Regions from separate parts of the Variovorax restrictus genome, predicted to be linked through region 2. Evidence: predicted binding sites of a transcription regulator. Region 2 holds the regulator's gene; the other holds the start of a gene.

Region 1 (3,566 bases), 1.3 Mb from region 2:
ACGAGGTGGTGCCCGTCTACGGGCGCAAGTTCTTCCGCTTCTCGCAGCACCTCGCACGCTTGAACCGAAGTCTGGCGAGCCTGCGCATCGCCAATCCGTTCGACGAAGCCGGCTGGCTCGAACGCGCGCGGCGCCTGGTGGCCGACTTCCCGGCCGACGACCAGATGCTCTACATCCAGGTCACCCGCGGTGTAGCACCGCGCGACCACGTGATGCCGCAGGATGTCGTGCCCACGGTCTTCATGATGACCAATGCGATGAAGCCGCCCTCGGCCGCGTTGCTGGCCAAGGGGGTGGCCTGCGTCAGCGCGCGCGACTTCCGCTGGGAGCGCGCGGACATCAAGAGCACCTCGCTGCTGGGCAACGTGCTGGCACGCCAGATCTCGGCGGACGTCGGGGCGGTCGAGACCATCCTGTTCCGGAACGGCCTGCTGACCGAGGCGTCGTCGTCCAACGTGTGGGTGGTGCAGGGCGGCGCGCTGTTCGGGGCGCCCAAGAGCGAGCATGTGCTCGAAGGCATCCGCTACGACCTGATCCGCGAACTGTGCGAGGCCGAAGGCATTCCCTACGACCTGCGCCCCCTCGCCGAAGCCGAGGTGCGTGGCGCCGACGAGCTGCTGCTGAGTTCGGCCAGCAAGGAGGTCATGCCGGTGACGTTGCTCGACGGGCGGCCGATCGGCACCGGCACGCCCGGCCCCGTCTTCGCGCGGCTGCACGCCGCCTACCAGCGTGCGAAGAACGCTCAATCGATCTAGGCAGTAGGCGGGAGAGCCACGCCAGGGATACCGTGGAACCGGCTTTGCCGGGCCACTGGTATCGCCCCCTTGAGGGGGAGGCGCCGCAGGCGCTTCGGGGGTGGGTCCGTCTCTAGCTCTGGATGTAAGTCGTCAGCTGCTCGATCGTCTTTTCATGATCGGCAATGATGTCGTCCATCAGGTCGCGGATCGACAGCATGCCGACCACCTTGCCGCCGTCGACCACCGGCAAGTGGCGGATGCGCTTCTGGCTCATGAGGGTCATGCACTCGTGCGTGGGGGTGTTCGGTGTGACGGTGATGACGTGCGCCGTCATGATCTCGGCCACCTGCATGGCCTTCGAGTTCTTGCCCAGCAGGGCCACCTTGCGGGTGTAGTCGCGCTCGGAGAACACACCCACCAGCCGGTCGTCTTCCATCACCACCAGCGCACCGACCTCGTGCTCGGCCAGTACATGCAAGGCATCGAAGACCGTGGCGTCGGGGCTGGTGTGCCAGAGGCCGGCATTTCGTCGTTGGGCGAGCAGGGCGGATACAGGTTTCATCAGGTTTCTCCGGACAGTGGGCGAACGGTGCGCGGGTGCGCCGGATTCATCATAGGGGCGGCCTGGGGTCGGTGGCGAGGTCGACAGAGGGGCGAAGGGCTTCTGTGCCCTTGATCACCGTCAAGCGCCGAGGCCGCCGGTCTCTCTACAGTCGGGCCTCCGTCCATTCGACCTTCCAGGGCAGTCCGTGCCGATCGAGCTCTACCGCGACCCGCAGCATGCCTGCCTGATGTTCACCGACCTGGTCGGCGCGGATGGCCAGGCGGTGCAGGCGAACCAGTTCCTCATCGTCGACCACGGCACCGGCGCGGTCATCGACCCGGGCGGCAACCTCGCCTTCAACGAGCTGTACCTGGGCATGACGCGCCACTTCAGCCCGCACAAGCTGTCGTACATCGTCGCCTCGCATGCCGACCCAGACATCATCGCGTCGCTCGACCGCTGGCTGACCTCGACCCGCGCGCAGCTCGTGATCTCGCGCGTGTGGGAGCGCTTCGTGCCGCACTTCACCAAGGTCGGCAAGACCGAGGAGCGGATCATCGGGGTGCCCGACCTCGGTGGCCGCCTGCCGCTGGGCGCCAGCGAGTTGTGGCTGCTGCCGGCGCACTTCCTGCACGCCGAGGGCAATTTCCATTTCTACGATCCGGTCAGCCGCATCCTCTTCACCGGCGACCTCGGCGTGTCGATGACCACCGGCCGCGAGGCCCGGACACCGGTGCGTGAACTGGCGCCCCACATCCCGCGGATGGAAGCCTTCCACCGCCGCTACATGGTGTCGAACAAGATCCTGCGGTTGTGGGCACGCATGGCACGCACGCTCGACATCGCGATGCTGGTGCCGCAGCACGGCGCCCCGATCGAGGGCCGTGCCGCCATCTCGGACTTTTTCGACTGGGTGGAATCGTTGATGTGCGGCATCGACCTGTTCGACGACCGCGCCTACCAGGTGCCGACGGCGCGGATCGACCCGCGCATCCACCGCACCGACATGACCTGAGCGCCGCCCGGCGTGCGCAATTCCCGCGTTTGCGGTTCTTTGCGCGATGCCCGGGCTCGCCGCGCGGTGGCGTCGGCTATGGTCCGCGCCGCCAGCGGCGCTTTGGCCGCGGCTTCACTCAGGGAGAACAACAATGTTTGATGAACTCATCCGGGATATCGCCGGGCGCTTCGCGTTGGGGTCCAAGGCCGGCGACATCGTGCGGATGCTGCTCGTGGCCATGACCGACCCGCAGACCGATGGGTTGAACGGCTTCGCCGAGCGCTTCACGCACAACGGCTTCGGCGATGTCGTGCAGGCATGGCTGAAGCCGCCGGCCGGCGCCGCCGCGCCGATCCTCAACGCGACGCAGGTGAACGCGGTGCTGGGCGGGCCGGACGGCCTGCTGGCACGCATCGCGGGACGGCTGGGTATCGATGCGGCGACCGTGGCCTCCGTGATCGCGCTCGCTGCGCCAGTGATCATGCGGCGGTTGGCCGTCCGCGACGGCTGGCCCACCCTGGCGGCGGCCGAGATCGAAGCGACGCTGGCCGGCCCGACCCGCGCCGCCCATGCGGCCCACGGCGCGATCCGTTCGGCGCCCGTACGCGGGGGCGGTCTTTGGAAGTGGCTTCCTTGGCTGTTGCTGCTGCTGGCCGCCTTGTTCTTCGTGACCCAGTGTCGCCAGCCGGCACCGGATGCCATGGCACCGGGGTCGACCGTGGTGCCGGCCATCTCCGGCGCTGCGCAGCCGCCGGCGGCCGATCCCATTCCGTCCGGGGCGGGCGCCCTCGCATCGTGGATCGAGGGCCAGCCGGCGCTCAAGGTGTACTTCGATAGCGGCAAGGCCGACATTTCGCCGGCCTTTGCCGAGCGGGCGAAGGCGCTGGTCGACCACCTGCGCAGCCATGCCGAGGCCAAGGCGGTGATCTCGGGCTACAGCGACCCGACCGGCAGCGCGGCGGCCAACGCCGCCATGTCGCAACAACGCGCGCAGGCGGTGGCCACCGCCCTCGAGGCTGCCGGCGTGGCCGCGGCGCGCATCGTGCTGGAGAAGCCGGCCGACATCACCGGCACCGGCGACAGCAATGCCGAATCGCGCCGCGTCGAGGTGAGCATCCGCAAATAGGTCGCCCTGGCCATCCAAGAAAGGGGCTGCGGCCCCTTTGCTCGTTTTGGGGGCTGCCGCGAGCGTCACGCACAATGCAGTCCCTTCCGGACGAACGAGAGAAAGAGATACACCGATGGCGATCCAGTGGTTCCCCGGTCACATGCACCTGACCAAGAAGGC
Region 2 (3,566 bases):
TGCACGCTGTGCGTGCAGGTGTGCCCGACCGGCATCGACATCCGCGATGGGCTGCAGTACGAATGCATCGGCTGCGGCCTGTGCGTGGACGCGTGCAACACGGTGATGGACAAGATGGACTACCCGCCCGGGCTGATCCGCTATGCCACGCAGAACGGCCTGGCCGCGGGCTGGTCGGCACGCCAGGTGCTCGCGCGGGTGTTCCGTCCGCGCGTGCTCATCTACGGCAGCGTGCTCGCCGCACTGTGCATCGGCCTGCTCGCGAGCCTGGTGACGCGCACGCCACTGAAGGTCGACGTGGTGCGCGACCGCGCCTCGCTCGCCCGCATCGTCGAGGGCGGCATGCTGGAGAACGTCTATCGCCTGCAGGTCATGAACGCGACCGAGCGACCGCAGCGCTACCAGATCACCACCAGCGGCCTCGATGGTCTCTCGGTGGTGGCCGGCGACACGGTCGAGGTGCAGCCCGCGGAGTCACGCTGGGTCGCCGTGCGACTGCAGCTGCCCTACGGTGCCGCGCCCGTGGGCTCGCACCCGGTCTACTTCGACGTGCGGGCCGCCGACGGCGGCGCCCATGTGTCGGAGAAAGCCATCTTTCTCGTTCCGCGCTGAACCCCCAGGAGACAACCCATGAATGCCCTTGCATCGAAGACGCCCGACGGCACGGACGACGCGGCCGAGCCGTGGTGGAAGTTCCCGTACGTGTGGATGGTGATCGCCGGCCCGGCCATCGTCGTGGTGGCCGGCTTCGCCACGCTGTGGCTGGCCATCCGCACACCGGACCCGGTCATCGCGGCCGACTACTACCGCCAGGGCCTCGAGATCAACAAGACGCTGGCCGACAAGAAGCTGATGCCCGCGCAGACCGGCCGCAACCATGCGGCCACGCCGAGCGAAGACGTACCGCTCCCCAAGCGGTGAGCCGAACGCGATGAAACGCCGCATTCGCCGTCTGGCCTGGATTCTCTGGCCGTCGTTCCTTCTGGCCAGCGTCGTCGAGATGCTGGTGTTCGCCATGGTCGACCCGAGCGACGTGCACTGGCGCGGCGAGCCGCTGCCGCTGTCGCGCCAGGGGCTCTACACCGCGAGCTTCTTCGTCTTCTGGATCTTGGCGATGGGCTCGAGCGCGCTGACCGCGCTGCTCGCGATGTCGCGGCGCGAGGTCAACACGCCGGAGCGTTGACCAGCCGGCGCAGTTTGTCGGCGTCGACGATGCGCACGTGGCGCTGCTGCACTGCGACGATGCCGTCTTCGACGAACTTCGACAGCGTCCGGCTCACCGTCTCGAGCTTGAGCCCGAGGTAGCTGCCGATCTCTTCGCGGGTCATGCGCAGCACCAGCTCCGACTGCGAGAAGCCGCGCGCATGCAGGCGCTGCACCAGGTTCAGCAGGAATGCGGCCAGGCGCTCTTCGGCGCGCATGCTGCCCAGCAGCAGCATCACGCCGTGCTCACGCACGATCTCGCGGCTCATGATCTGGTGCACATGCCGCTGCAGAGCCGTCACCTCGCGCGACAGCTCCTCGATGCGGTCGAAGGGCATGACGCAGACCTCGGCGTCTTCGAGCGCGACCGCGTCGCAGGTGTGGTGGTCGTTCACGATGCCGTCCAGGCCGATGATCTCCCCGGCCATCTGGAAGCCGGTGACCTGGTCGCGGCCGTCTTCCGATGTCACGCGGGTCTTGAAGACGCCGGTGCGGATGGCGTAGAGCGAGGTGAAGCGCTCGCCGTTGTGGAACAGCGTTTCGCGCCGCTTCACCTTGCGGCGCGTGGCAACGATCTCGTCGATGCGCTTCAGGTCGGCGGGCTGCAGGCCGATCGGCATGCACAACTCGCGCAGGTTGCAGTTGGAACAGGCGACTTTGATGGTTTCGGGGGTCATGGGTGCGGGCGGGGCAGGCGGGGAGTGCGCTGCCGACGCTTCGGTGGTTTGAGGGCATTGTTCGCGAGCGGTGGGTGCGCAGGCTTGACGGGCGTCAATGAAGACGGGCCCGGTTGGCGGCACAGTCGACGAGCCCTGAGCGCTCCAACCACCATGCCATCCACCCTCCTGACCGAATCCGCCGCACCGACCCGTCTGCAGCGGGTTGCCGCCTCTGCTGCACCCGTGATGACGCCGGCGACCCTGAAGCGCTTCGACGTCGCCGGCCCGCGCTACACCTCGTACCCGACGGCGGACCGCTTCGTCGAGGCTTTCGGCTGCGACGACTACGCGCAGGCGCTGCGCCAGCGCCGCACGGGCACCAGCGCCCGTGCGCTGCCGCTGTCGCTCTATGTGCACGTGCCGTTCTGCGACTCGCTGTGCTACTTCTGCGCCTGCAACAAGATCGTCACCAAGCACCACGAGCGCGCCGACGAGTACCTGCGCTACCTGGCGCGCGAGGTCGACCTGCAGGTGGCGCAGCTCGGGCGCGGCGCGCTGGTGAGCCAGCTGCATCTGGGCGGCGGCACGCCAACCTTCCTCGACGACGCCAGCCTCGCGCGGCTGATGGACATCCTGCGCAGCGCCTTCGTGCTGGCGCCCGACGGCGAGTATTCAATCGAGATCGATCCGCGCACCATCGACGCGAGCCGGCTCGAGACGCTGGCGGCGATGGGCTTCAACCGCCTGAGCTTCGGCGTGCAGGACTTCGACCCCGCCGTGCAGAAGGCGGTGCACCGCATCCAGCCTGCGGCGCAGGTGTTCGACCTGATGGCCGCGGCGCGGCGCATCGGCTTCGCGTCGGTCAACGTCGACCTGATCTATGGCCTGCCCAAGCAGACGGCTGCGTCCTTCGACCGCACCCTGGCGCAGATCTGCGAACTGCTGCCCGACCGCATCGCGCTCTATGCCTATGCCCATCTGCCGGAGCGCTTCAAGCCGCAGCGCCGCATCGAAGCGGCCGAGTTGCCCGACGCGGCGACCAAGGTCGACATGCTGTCGCGCTCGATCGCCGCGCTCACCGCGGCGGGCTACGTCTACATCGGCATGGACCATTTCGCGCTGCCGACCGACGCGCTCGCGATCGCCAAGCGGCAGGGCCGGCTGCACCGCAACTTCCAGGGCTACAGCACGCAGCCCGACTGTGACCTGGTGGCGCTGGGCGTGTCGGCCATCGGCCGCGTTGGCGCCACCTACAGCCAGAACGCGAAGATGCTGGAGGAGTACTACGACCTGCTCGACCAGGGCCGTCTGCCGGTCGTGCGCGGTCTGGCGCTGTCGCGCGACGACGTGCTGCGGCGCGCGGTGATCATGGCGCTGATGTGCCAGGGCCAGGTGAACTTCGAGTCGATCGCATTGGCCCACCTGGTCGATTTCCGTCGGCATTTCGCCGCCGAGCTGGAAGCGCTCGAACCGCTGGCCGCGCAGGGCCTGGTGACCTTGGGCGAGCACGCGGTCGACGTGACGCCGACCGGCTGGTTCTTTGTGCGCGCCATCGCGATGGTGTTCGACCGCTACCTGCAGGCCGACCGCAACCGCACGCGGTTCTCGAGAATCATATGAATCACCCCCGAAGCGCCTGCGGCGCCTCCCCCTCAAGGGGGCGATACCAGCGGCCCGGCGAAGCCGGTTCCGCGGTATCCCTGA

The links. The regulator FNR, encoded in region 2, switches genes on or off when oxygen is low (the NO sensors DNR and NnrR bind a similar motif). The targets are predictions, from matches to a motif close to TTGATNNNNATCAA.
Region 1: ACSFA0_RS07925 (oxygen-binding di-iron domain-containing protein) is a predicted target of FNR. The motif match lies at 1,410-1,423, and genes of this name have one in related genera.

What each region holds. Positions count from the first base shown of each region.
Region 1 is NZ_JBPJZH010000001.1:1,677,843-1,681,408, forward strand. Features, by position in the region: gene ACSFA0_RS07915 (D-amino acid aminotransferase) at 1-755, shown strand, start outside; gene ACSFA0_RS07920 (CBS domain-containing protein) at 868-1,299, opposite strand; gene ACSFA0_RS07925 (oxygen-binding di-iron domain-containing protein) at 1,487-2,296, shown strand; gene ACSFA0_RS07930 (OmpA family protein) at 2,430-3,404, shown strand; gene ylqF (ribosome biogenesis GTPase YlqF) at 3,520-3,566, shown strand, end outside.
Region 2 is NZ_JBPJZH010000001.1:2,980,358-2,983,923, reverse strand. Features, by position in the region: gene ccoG (cytochrome c oxidase accessory protein CcoG) at 1-612, shown strand, start outside; gene ACSFA0_RS14095 (FixH family protein) at 631-921, shown strand; gene ACSFA0_RS14090 (hypothetical protein) at 932-1,183, shown strand; gene fnr (fumarate/nitrate reduction transcriptional regulator Fnr) at 1,164-1,880, opposite strand; gene hemN (oxygen-independent coproporphyrinogen III oxidase) at 2,109-3,482, shown strand.